3 regions of the Agrobacterium sp. NPDC058088 genome follow, and region 3 is predicted to be linked to each of the others. Evidence: predicted binding sites of a transcription regulator. Region 3 holds the regulator's gene; each other region holds the start of a gene.
What was found. The regulator LexA, encoded in region 3, represses DNA repair genes until DNA is damaged. The targets are predictions, from matches to a motif close to TGTTCNNNNTGTGTTCNG.
Positions count from the first base shown of each region.

Region 1: a site for LexA is predicted at 2,089-2,106, ahead of dnaE (DNA polymerase III subunit alpha). Genes of this name have one in related genera too.
Region 2: a site for LexA is predicted at 2,023-2,040, ahead of ACFVTJ_RS15605 (YifB family Mg chelatase-like AAA ATPase). Genes of this name have one in related genera too.

Region 1 covers NZ_JBHVSU010000002.1:814,513-818,629, forward strand. The annotation lists gene ACFVTJ_RS09350 (lipoprotein-releasing ABC transporter permease subunit) at 1-1,089, shown strand, start outside; gene ACFVTJ_RS09355 (ABC transporter ATP-binding protein) at 1,105-1,788, shown strand; gene dnaE (DNA polymerase III subunit alpha) at 2,319-4,117, shown strand, end outside.
Region 2 covers NZ_JBHVSU010000005.1:113,740-117,856, forward strand. The annotation lists gene cysK (cysteine synthase A) at 1-193, shown strand, start outside; gene ACFVTJ_RS15605 (YifB family Mg chelatase-like AAA ATPase) at 411-1,943, opposite strand; gene gshB (glutathione synthase) at 2,126-3,085, opposite strand; gene ACFVTJ_RS15615 (cupin domain-containing protein) at 3,329-3,841, opposite strand; gene ACFVTJ_RS15620 (sn-glycerol-3-phosphate import ATP-binding protein UgpC) at 3,951-4,117, opposite strand, start outside.
Region 3 covers NZ_JBHVSU010000002.1:923,091-927,207, forward strand. The annotation lists gene ACFVTJ_RS09860 (ComEC/Rec2 family competence protein) at 1-111, shown strand, start outside; gene ACFVTJ_RS09865 (glutathione S-transferase family protein) at 143-820, opposite strand; gene lexA (transcriptional repressor LexA) at 1,220-1,942, opposite strand; gene ACFVTJ_RS09875 (VOC family protein) at 2,155-3,036, shown strand; gene kdsA (3-deoxy-8-phosphooctulonate synthase) at 3,036-3,881, shown strand; gene eno (phosphopyruvate hydratase) at 4,020-4,117, shown strand, end outside.

The sequences.
Region 1 (4,117 bases), 110 kb from region 3:
GAACTTATTTCCCGCATTCTCGGCATCAACGGCCACATGATCGTGCAGCCGATCGACCAGCCCTTTAACAATTATGATGAGCTGGCCAAGAAATTCGCTGCCGTTCCCGGCGTTACCATGGCCCTGCCGCTGGTGGAGGGCCAGACACTTGCCTCTGGCCGCGGCGGCGCGGGCTCCGGTGCGCTGGTGCGCGGCGTGCGCCAGGAAGACATCGACAAGGTCAAGGAAGTCGCGACCAACATCAAGACTGGTGACCTCGTCGGTTTCATGGCCGGTGATGGCGTTCTTGTCGGCTCCAGGCTCGCCGCCCAGCTGGGCGTGACGGCCGGCGACGATATCACGCTGATTTCTCCGGAGGGCGACGTGACGCCGATGGGCGTCAATCCGCGTGTCAAATCCTATAAGATCTCTGGTGTCTTCGAAATCGGCATGTCCGAATACGACGCCTCGATGATCTATATGCCGCTCTCAGAGGCGCAGCTTTATTTCAATGCCGATGGCATCGTGCAATCGATCGAGCTTTACGTCAGCCGTCCGGATGATGTCGATGGCATCCGTCCGCTGGTGGAGCAGGCCGCCGAAAGGCAGGTCTATATCACCGACTGGAGGCAACGGAACCAGACCTTCTTCTCCGCCCTTCAGGTGGAAAGAAACGTTATGTTCATGATCCTCACCCTCATCGTTCTGGTGGCGGCGTTGAACATCATTTCCGGCCTCATCATGCTGGTGAAGGACAAGGGTAGCGATATCGCCATTCTGCGCACCATGGGTGCAAGCTCTGGTGCAGTGATGCGCATCTTCTTCATGACAGGGGCGGCCATCGGCATGGTCGGCACCTTTGCCGGCGTGGCGCTTGGCGTCATCGTGTGCCTCAACGTGGAATCCATTCGGCAGTTCTTCTCCTGGATATCAGGTACGGTTCTGTTTGACCCGCAGCTTTATTTCCTGAGTCAGCTCCCGGCAGAAATGGATATCAGCGAGACGATTTCCGTTGTCATCATGGCGCTTACGCTCTCTTTCCTGGCAACGATCTTTCCAGCATGGCGGGCTTCCAAGCTCGATCCGGTGCAGGCCCTGCGTTACGAATAAGGACCGCTTCGCAATATGGCAAAAAAAACAGTGCTGCGGCTTACCGGTGTCGAGAGAACCTACGGTCAGGGCGAGACATCGCTTTCCATTCTGCGCAAGGCCGATTTTGAGTTGAGGAGCGGTGAGATGGTGGCGCTGGTCGCTCCTTCGGGCACCGGCAAATCGACGCTTCTGCATCTGGCGGGGCTCCTGGAGCATCCCGATGCGGGTGAAGTCTTCATCAACGGCGCGCCCTGCAATGGCCTGCCGGATGAAGCGCGCACCGCAATCCGCCGCAGCGATATCGGTTTCGTCTATCAGTTCCACCACCTTCTGCCGGAATTTTCAGCGGTGGAAAATGTGATGATGCCGCAGCTCATCGCCGGTCTCACCCAGGCGGAGGCCCGCAAGCGTGCAAGCGCTCTGCTCGACTATATGCGGGTCGGCCATCGCGGCGAACACCGTCCGGCGGAACTCTCCGGTGGTGAACAACAGCGTGTCGCCATTGCCCGCGCCGTCGCCAACGCGCCGCTCCTGCTGCTCGCCGACGAGCCGACCGGCAATCTCGATCCGGAAACCGCGCATTACGTATTCGATGCGCTCGAGGCACTGGTGCGCCAATCCGGCCTCGCGGCGCTGATCGCCACCCACAATCATGAACTCGCCGCCCGCATGGATCGGCGCGTGACGCTCGCCGACGGCAAGATCGTCGATTTCTGACAACGATGACTGCGCGCGGGGCCGATTCCCGCGCATCATTGCTCCCCGAAACGAGTATGCCGGTCGTTGCTGCAACGGAACCAGAACGGGTAGCCACGAGCTCGCAGTCAATCCGTTTGGCAGTTCCTCTGTAAAGTACCTGTGCCTTGAATCTTTTTTCTCCAAACCCGGACGCGCTTTCGCCTCCGGGTTTTCGCTTTGGAGTCAGCGGCTTGCCGTTCTCTGCGGCGGAACCGAAGGCGATTCTCGTACATTAGCAATAGGAATATCTGCAGAACCCTGTTGACAATCGAACAAAATGAGAACAAAATTGGAACATAACGAGTAAGGAGAGACCAATGACTGATTTCATCCGTGACGTTGCCGCTTTCGCTTCCATCGCTGTCTTTGTTGCCAGCTTTTCGGTGATCCTCACTGCCCTGTGAAGAAGACACCGGCGCAGAAGCGTGTATGGACGCCGCAAAATGGTGGACATTGAGCGCCGGAAATCGGAAAATCGCCCCCTCGATTCAGAATGACAGGAAGACGATATGGGCGATACGGTTGTGCGTGGAGACACCTCTGGCGAAACACTGAAGACCCCCGGCTTCGTCCATCTTCGCGTTCACTCGGCTTATTCCCTGCTTGAGGGGGCATTGCCCCTCAAGAAAATCATGTCCAAGGCTGTCGGAGACGGCCAGCCGGCCATTGCTATTACCGATACCAACAACCTCTTTGTCGCGTTGGAATTTTCCGAAAAGGCACGTGATGAAGGTTTGCAGCCCATCATCGGCTGCCAGCTGTCTATTGACATGCAGGATACGGCGGAGGACCGCCGCAGCCACAACAGCCATCTTCAGAAACTCCCGGCCATCGTTCTTCTCGCTGCCAATGCGGAAGGGTATGAGCGGTTGGTGGATGTCGTCAGCCGCGCCTATCTGGACGGTGAGGGCAGCGGCCATTCCGTGCACATTACCCGCGCGTGGCTTGAGGAGGCATCCAATGCCGGCTTGATTGCACTGACGGGCGCTTCCGGCGGCCCCGTCGATATGGCGCTGAAGGACGGCCACGCCGCGCAGGCGAAGGAGCGCCTGCTGACGCTAAAGTCACTGTTTGGTGACAGGCTTTATATCGAGTTGCAGCGACAGTCCGGTTACGATCGTTCCCACGAGCGACGCCTGATTGGTCTCGCTTATGAACACGACATTCCCCTCGTTGCCACCAACGAAGCGTTTTTCCCGTCCAAGGCTGACTATGAGGCGCATGATGCGCTGATGGCGGTGGCGCATAATGCCATCGTGTCCGATGACAGCCGATTCCGCCTGACACCCGATCATTACCTTAAGAGCCGTGCGGAGATGACGGCGCTGTTTGCCGATCTTCCCGAGGCGCTGGAGAATACGGTCGAGATTGCTCTGCGATGCTCCTATGTGCTGAAAAAACGTGGACCCATCCTGCCGCGTTTCACCGGCGCCAGCGACGACCCGGAAGCGGCCGAGCGCGCCGAGACGGAGGAACTGCGCCGTCAGGCGGTGGAGGGGCTGGATCAGCGGCTCGCCGCGCTCGGCATGGCGCCGGGTTATACGGAGCAGGAGTATCGCGACAGGCTGGATTTCGAACTCGGCGTCATCTCGCGCATGAAGTTTCCGGGTTACTTCCTGATCGTTGCCGACTTCATCAAATGGGCCAAGCAGCATGATATTCCGGTCGGCCCGGGGCGCGGTTCAGGTGCGGGCTCGCTGGTCGCTTACGCGCTGACCATTACCGACGTCGACCCGCTGCGTTTTTCGTTGCTGTTCGAACGCTTTCTCAATCCCGAACGCGTTTCGATGCCCGACTTCGATATCGACTTCTGCCAGGATCGTCGCGAAGAGGTGATCCGCTACGTGCAGGCCAAATATGGCCGCGAGCAGGTGGCGCAGATCATCACCTTCGGTTCGCTGCAGGCGCGTGCGGCTCTGCGCGACGTCGGCCGTGTGCTGGAAATGCCCTATGGGCAGGTGGACAAGATCTGCAAGCTGGTGCCCAACAACCCGGCCAACCCGACGCCGCTTTCGAAGGCGATCGAGGAAGAGCCACGATTGCAGGAAGAGGCGGACAAAGAACCGGTTGTCGCCCGCCTCCTGGATATCGCCCAGAAGATCGAGGGGCTTTACCGCCACGCCTCCACCCATGCCGCCGGTATCGTCATCGGTGACCGACCGCTGTCGAAGCTTGTACCGATGTATCGCGATCCGCGATCCGATATGCCGGTCACCCAGTTCAACATGAAATGGGTCGAAAGCGCCGGCCTTGTCAAATTCGACTTCCTTGGCCTGAAGACGCTGACCGTGCTGAAAGTCGCCGTTGA
Region 2 (4,117 bases), on a different contig from region 3:
GGCTTTTGAAATCGCTCGTCTTGCGGCGCGGCTCGAAGGCGTGCCCGTCGGCATCTCTTCCGGTGCAGCACTGGCGGCGGCAATCAAGGTCGGCGCGCGCGAGGAAAATGCCGGCAAGAACATCGTCGTCATCGTTCCGTCCTTCGCGGAACGTTACCTTTCGACGGCGCTGTTCGAAGGGCTTGGGCTCTGATCATTCCAGTCGGTACGCGCGATCGCGGACCAAAGAGCGAAGTTCACTATGCCGCCGGCACCGCTGGCGGCATATGAGTTTTCACAACCCCGCGCATTCAACCGAATTCGCGCGATGCGCTTCAGATCTCTCTTTCGCATCTCCTTATCGCAAAGAGCGAAGCAATCGGGAAGCGCGCCTCAAAACTCTTCCCAACAAAGCACGCAAGCATCACCGCTTAAGCCGGTGTTGGTAACCTCTCACCCGCGATACGATAAGACACGGCTTCCGCCACATGAATGCGGCCAACCGTCTGCTTTCCGTCCAGATCGGCCAATGTTCGCGCGACCTTCAGAATACGGTGATAACCGCGGGCGGAAAACTTCAGCCGTTCGGCGGCATCGCGCAACAATTGTAGCCCGGAGGCATCTGGTTCGGCATATTTTTCTATCAGAGTCGTCGTGCAGCGGGCATTGGTGCGGACGGCAGGAAATCCCGCCGCCGCATAGCGCTCCTGCTGGACGAGGCGTGCATTGGCGACACGGGCAGCAACCACCGCACTCGGCTCGGACGCAACGGGGCGAATGAGGTCAGTGGCAGAAACGGCGGGAACATCAATGCGAATATCGATGCGATCCATCAGCGGGCCGGAAATTCGCCCCTGATAGTCGGCCACGCAGCGCGGGCCTCTGGCGCAGGTAAACCCCGGCTCACCCGCCATACCGCACCGGCAGGGGTTCATTGCCGCGACGAGCTGGATTTGCGCCGGATAGCTGACGCGGTGATTGGCCCGCGCGATGATACATTCGCCGGTTTCCAGCGGCTGGCGCAACGCATCCAGCACCTGGGGCGAAAATTCCGGGAACTCATCCAGAAACAGGACGCCGTGATGAGCAAGCGAGGCCTCACCCGGTCTGGCACGCAATCCGCCCCCGATCAGCGCTGCCATGGTGGCGGAATGGTGCGGCGTTCGAAACGGTCTGCGGTCCGAGAGCTTACCGCCCGATAATTGGCCGGCGATGGAATGGACCATCGACACCTCCAGCAGTTCCGCCGCCTCCAGTGGCGGCAGGATGGAAGGCAGCCGAGCGGCGAGCATGGACTTTCCCGAACCGGGCGGCCCGACCATCAGCAGATTATGACCGCCGGCAGCGGCCACCTCCAAAGCGCGTCGGGCGCTTTCCTGTCCCTTGATATTCATTAGATCGGGAAGGTTGACCGGATTGGTCCGGATGGCGGGCACGGGGCGCGAAAGCAGCTGCGTGCCGCGAAAATGATTGGCGAGCGCAATGAGGCTGCGCGGAGCGAGAATATCGATGCCGGCCCCGGCCCAGGCGGCTTCCGGCCCACTTTCAGCCGGGCAGATCAGACCCTTGCCGAGGGCGTTGGCACCGATCGCCGCCGGCAGCGCGCCGGAGACCATGCCGATGGTGCCGTCGAGATTGAGTTCGCCGAGAACCACATATTCGCCGAGCGCCTCTGCCGGTATGGCGCCCAAAGCGGCCATTAGCCCGAGAGCAATGGGAAGATCGAAATGCGATCCTTCCTTTGGCAGATCGGCAGGCGCGAGATTGACGGTCACCTTTTTTGCCGGGAGCGCCAGACCCGAAGCATGCAGCGCCGCCTGCACCCGCTCCCGGCTCTCCGCCACTGCCTTGTCCGGCAGGCCGACAATCTGGATGCCGACCTTTCCGGGTGCGACCATGACCTGCACCTCAACGGGCACACCCTCTATGCCCTGAAATGCAACCGTATTAACCCGTGCCACCATGGCCTGCCCCGCAAACCGGCCGCATCAGCAGAGCTTCATGCCCTATCACGACCACCCGCAAGCAACGTGCCACAGAGCAAAGAATAAAACAAGAACATCTGCAGAACAATTTCTCGCAGTCGATGTATTTTAGTTGTATCGAGTTGTACGCGCGGAACAAATCGGGAGCGATTGGAATCGCCTTAGAAATCCTGAGCGTCGCGTTTTTTCTCGATCGCGTCCCACAGCAGGCTCGCCACATCGGCGCCGCCGAATTTACGCACTTCGCGAATACCGGTCGGTGAGGTGACGTTGATTTCCGTTAGATAATCGCCGATCACATCGATACCGACGAAGAGGAAACCGCGCTCGCGCAGGGCAGGACCGATGCGGCGGCAGATTTCCTTTTCGCGCGCCGTCAGTTCCGTCGGCTCCGGCCGGCCGCCGGCATGCATGTTGGAGCGGGCATCGTTTTCTGCCGGCACGCGGTTGATCGCGCCGACCGGCTCGCCATCCACGAGGAGGATGCGCTTGTCGCCCTTGCGAACGTCCGGCAGGTATTCCTGAGCGATATAGGGTTCGCGGAACATCTGGCCGAACATTTCCAGCAGGGAAGAGAAATTGCGATCATCGCGTGCCGAATGGAAGACGCCTGCGCCGCCATTGCCATAAAGCGGCTTGAGGATGATATCGCCCATTTCGTTGCGGAAGCGGGCGATCTCGGAAACGTCCTTGGTAATCAGCGTCTTCGGCATCAGATCGGCAAATTCGGTGACGAAAATCTTTTCCGGCGAATTGCGCACCCAGGCAGGATCATTGACAACCAGCGTCTTGGGATGAATACGCTCCAAGAGATGGGTCGAGGTAATATAGGCCATATCGAATGGCGGATCCTGACGCAGATGGATGACATCCATGGTCGAGAGATCAACCCGCTCCGGCTCCGACAGGGAGAAATGATCGCCGTTGATATCACGCAGTTCCATCTGCTCGACGGTCGCGTAAATCTTGCCATCGCGCATGGAAAGGCGGTCGGGGGTATAGTGAAACAGCCGGTATCCGCGGGCCTGCGCCTCAAGGCTCATGGCGAAGGTGGAGTCGCCGGCAATATTGATGCCGGAAACATGATCCATCTGGATCGCGACGTTCTTGATCTTCGCCATGCACAGGTCCCTCTTGCAGCATGCGGACGCTTCGCCTGTCCGCCGTGCCCATTGCTCCGTCTTTTCAAGCTTCCCGGCAGGACCGGAAGAGACCCGGAAATGCTTCAGAAAACCCTGAAGATGTAGGGCAGCGACCATTCAAACGCAACTGCTGCAAGCGGTGGTTTGTGTGAGTTTTATTGAACCTTCACAATTCCGCCGGCGGAGCAGCATTGGCCCGCCGGCCGGAGGTGAAATCAGGGTTCAGGCCGCCAGCTTGTAGGAGCGGCCAGCAAACAGCTTGTTCTTTACACGATAGGCCAAAGCCAGTGCCGTGGGGAACGGACGGCGCATGAAGGCGACCTTGCGGACATAATGATCGACCCGCCAGGTGGCCCATGTTCCAGCGGGAAAATAGGCGACATCCCCCACCCTGAGGATGCTGACCGAACCGTCTTCGGAGGTGACATGCACCTCGCCTTCCAGAATATAGACGGTTTCATCCCAGCCGAAGAACCAGCGGAATTCACCCGCGGTGCAATCCCACATGGCAGTGCTGGAGGCGCGATCGCCACTTCGGGAGTGATCCGCAGCGCGTGCCTCAGGGTTGCCGGAGATGATCCATTCCGGATTGATCGGGGCCGGTTGAAGCCGCAGATCAGTGCAGGAGGCGCTGACGACCGCCTCGTCTTTTCGTCTGCGCAGGTAGGCCGGCAATATCGGCATCGTCCGGATTGCCATGGTTGCGGCCGCCGCGAACATCATTTTGAACGACATATAAGAAAACCCCCGTGAAATATTGGAGATTTTCTATCATCGGGATTGTAACAAAGCGGTTTTGACAATCGGCGCAATTTTAGTCATTGCGCCGATTTCTGCGATGCGCTCAGGCCGTCGCCAGCTGAGCGGCCGGCACACTAAGCTGCTCCGCTTTGCCGGCAATACGCTTGCCGGTTTCGCTGGAGAAGAAATGCAGCTTTTCCGGCGCGATCGTCACCGAAAGCGTGGCGGGAACGTCAACATCCGGCGGGAACGCAATCGTCAGGGTCTGGT
Region 3 (4,117 bases):
GCCGGTGCGGACAGGCCGTGGAGCGAACATCGCTTCTATGACTGGAAGAGCGGCCGTTTTGACCACGAGGTGCCTGAAGCCGTTACCCGCTTGCTGGCGGCATCGCAATGAGTGCCGCCAGAAAGGTTCGTCAGGCCTTCACTCAGACCTTGGCGCGCAGATCCGCGGTCACTTCGCCAATGCCGCCAATTTCCTCTTCATGTGGCAGGTCGCGCCAGATTTCCTTCAGTCCGGCCTCGTACCATTCGCGCATGGCGGGCAGGGCGAGCAGCCGGTCGCAATAGGCTTTCGCTGCCGGCGAAAGATCGGCGCCATAGGTCTGGAAACGGAACGCCACCGGGCAGAAGAAGGCGTCGACCGCCGTGAATTTCTGACCGGCGAGAAAAGGTCCGCCGAATCTGGTGAGACCTTCACTCCACAACGCATCGATGCGCTTTATATCGGCCGCAAGCCCGGCATCGCCAGCTTTTGGTCTTACCCGGATACCGACCGACATGGGGTAGAGATTGCGCAGTGAGAAAAATCCCGCATGCATTTCGCTCGCCGCCGAGCGTGACCAGGCCCGCGCCTGCTTGTCGCTCGCCCAGACGCCCTGATGCCTCTCGGCCAGATATTCGGCGATCGACAGTGATTCCCAAACTGTCACTCCCTCGTCGACAAGGCATGGCACCTTGCCGGTCGGCGAAAATGTGGAGAAGGAAACACCTTCGCCGAAGGGAATGAGTTTTTCATCAAAGGCGATGCCAAGCGTGCGCATCAAAACCCAGGGTCGCAACGACCATGAGGAATAGTTCTTGTTGGCAATATAAAGATCGTACATGGCGTTTTTCCCCGATAGGACGCGCATTTCTACACCTGCGAAGGCGCTCTGGAATATCGCAAATAATCCATGGCTCCCATAAGCCGCATTGATGAATGGGAAGCGAGGGTGACAGAAAAGAGTTCTGTCGATCTCACCGCTTGGAGACAGAAAGCACTTGCGACAATGCTGAGCGAAGCAGAAGGCCGATTGAGTTTACGCGTTAAGCCAACTCTATGCCTGCGGCGTCAGGGAAACAAAGCGAGGATTGATTCTCAAAAAATGACGCGCCATCGGCCAGATGACGCGCATGTTCCTGCATCGGCAAACCAAGTCTTTCCCAGAAGTCGACACTTCATAGGGGAGCACCATTTTTATGACGGCCCCATCGCGACAGGGACTCTGCGCGATGTCACCACATCAATGGTAACGGCGGATCAATCCCACCAGCTTGCCCTGAATTTTCACCCGATCCGGTCCGAAAATGCGGGTCTCATAGGCCGGGTTTGCCGCTTCCAGCGCAATGGACGCACCCTTGCGGCGAAAGCGCTTCAGCGTGGCCTCTTCATCATCCACCAGCGCCACGACAATATCGCCCGGATTGGCGGTGTTGCCGTTGCGGATGATGACGGTGTCGCCGTCAAAAATCCCGGCCTCGATCATCGAATCGCCTTTGACCTCAAGCGCGTAATGTTCGCCCGACCCCAGCATATCCACCGGCACAGCCACATCGTGGGTATTGTTCTGGATGGCAGAAATCGGCACACCGGCAGCGATGCGGCCCATGACGGGAACGGTGGCGGCACCTGCGAAATCGTTGGCGGGCGCCTTAGGGGCGGGGGCGGGTTCCGGCTCCTTCGGTTTTCCGAGACTTCCCTCGATGACGCTCGGCGAAAAGCCGCGCTGCGGCCTTGCGCCCGGCGTGTAAGCCTCAGGCAACTTGATGACTTCGAGCGCTCGCGCCCTGTTGGGTAGCCGGCGAATGAATCCGCGCTCTTCGAGTGCGGTAATCAGCCGGTGAATACCGGATTTCGAAGCAAGATCGAGTGCGTCCTTCATTTCATCGAAGGAGGGCGGCACGCCGGACTCTTTCATTCTTTCATGAATGAAGAGAAGCAATTCCTGCTGTTTGCGCGTGAGCATGAGGAAAACACCCTTGAGAATCGTCGTTGAAGTCGCGAAACAAATACAGAACGAACACTATATGTTCCATATGTGTTCTGCAATCCCCTAAAATTTCGTGAACCTGCTATCTGTTGTTTTGATGATTTGCTTCATGGCGCCTGATTGTGCTCTTCTGACGTCCAAATCGTCCAGGTATGCTTGGGCGGGGTGCCAGCGCAGGAAAACAGGCCATGATGAAATCACATCGCATCGATCATCTCGTTCTGCCAGTGGAAGATCTCGGCATTGCCGTAAAGCGCCTTGTCAGCCTTGGATTTACGGTCGCACCGGAAGCTTTGCATCCGTTCGGAACCCGAAATGCCTGTGTCTTTTTCAAAGACGATACCTATCTTGAGCCACTCGCGATTGCTGATCCGGCTAAATATAACGCATCTGCGGACGGCGGCGATGTGTTCACAGGCAGGGACAGGGCCTTCAGGCAAAAAGTCGGGCAGGAGGGCTTTTCGGCTCTCGTGGCCAAAACCGAGGATGCCCTTGCAGACCATGAGAGGTTTGTGACGTCGGACGTGTCGGCTGGCGATGTATTCCATTTTTCACGCCCCGTGCGGATGCCAGACGGATCGCAGAGCGAGGCGGCCTTCCGTCTCGCCTTCGCGGCAAGCGGTTCGGCGGCGGATTTCTTCCTCTTTAGTTGCCAGCGGCTGCGCGCCCTGCCGGGAGACCGCGCGGCGCTGGAGCGTCACGCCAACAGTGTCTCAGGCCTTAGCGAAATTATCCTGTTTTCAGGTGGCGACACGAAGGCGGTGCACCTGATCGAAACTGTGTTGGGCTGTGAGGGTAGGGTGTCTTCGGGTGGAGACATGGTTTTTGTTGCCGGCAATGCCCGCGTGAGGCTAACCCAAAAAGCTGACTTGGGCGGACTGGCCTTAGGACTTTCTGCCGGGAGCGACGTCGGATTGCATGGCATGGGCGTCGTCTTTTCTGCCGACGATCTTGCCGTGACAGAAGCGGTGCTTGCTGCTAATGGCGTGTTCTGCGCAAAAGCGGGCGGCCGTCTGGTGGTGCCCGCCGCACCCGGTCAGGGCGTTGCCTTCGCCTTCGAGGAAAAATGATGAGCGTTACGAACAATCTCAAAGTCACCGCCGGCGATGGCGCCAGCAAGGTTTCCTTCTCCAATGCCGAGCGCTTTTCGCTGATCGCCGGTCCGTGCCAGATGGAAAGCCGCGAGCATGCCTTCATGATTGCTGGCGTGCTGAAGGAGCTTTGCGACAAGCTGGGAATCGGACTTGTTTATAAGTCCTCCTTCGATAAGGCCAACCGCACCTCGCTTTCCGGCAAGCGCGGCATTGGCCTTGAGAGTGCGATGCAGGTTTTCGCCGATCTCAAGAAGGAGTTCGGCTTTCCTGTTTTGACCGACATTCACACCGAAGAACAATGCGCCATCGTTTCCGAGGTGGTGGATGTCTTGCAAATTCCAGCCTTCCTCAGCCGTCAGACCGATCTTCTCGTCGCAGCTGCAAAAACCGGTCGCGTCATCAATGTCAAAAAGGGTCAGTTCCTGGCGCCCTGGGACATGAAGAACGTGTTGGCCAAGCTGAATGAGAGCGGCAACCCGAACGTGCTTCTGTGCGAACGCGGCGCATCCTTCGGTTACAACACGCTGGTTTCCGATATGCGCTCTCTGCCGATCATGGCATCGCTCGGCGCGCCTGTCGTGTTTGACGCTACCCATTCGGTGCAGCAGCCGGGCGGGCAGGGCGGCTCCACGGGCGGCCAGCGTGAATTCGTCGAGACTTTGGCCCGTGCCGCTGTCGCTGTCGGCGTCGCCGGTCTCTTTATTGAAACCCATGAAGACCCGGATAATGCGCCTTCCGACGGCCCCAACATGGTGCACCTGAAGGACATGCCCGAACTGCTCGAAAAGCTTCTGGCCTTTGACGCCATTACCAAGGCGTAAGGGAACGGCTGTTGATCCGTACCAATCGATTTTAAATGGCGGGTGCCCCGTTTCTGCCGTCCGCCGTCATTGTAATTTCTTCGCCATCGTCTAAGACAGGCGACGGAAAATATCTGTTCCATTCCCAAGGGAGAGACCATGACTGCCATTACCGATATTATTGCGCGCGAAATCCTCGACAGCCGCGGCAACCCGACCGTTGAAGTCGATGTGTACCTCGAAGACGGCTCCATGGG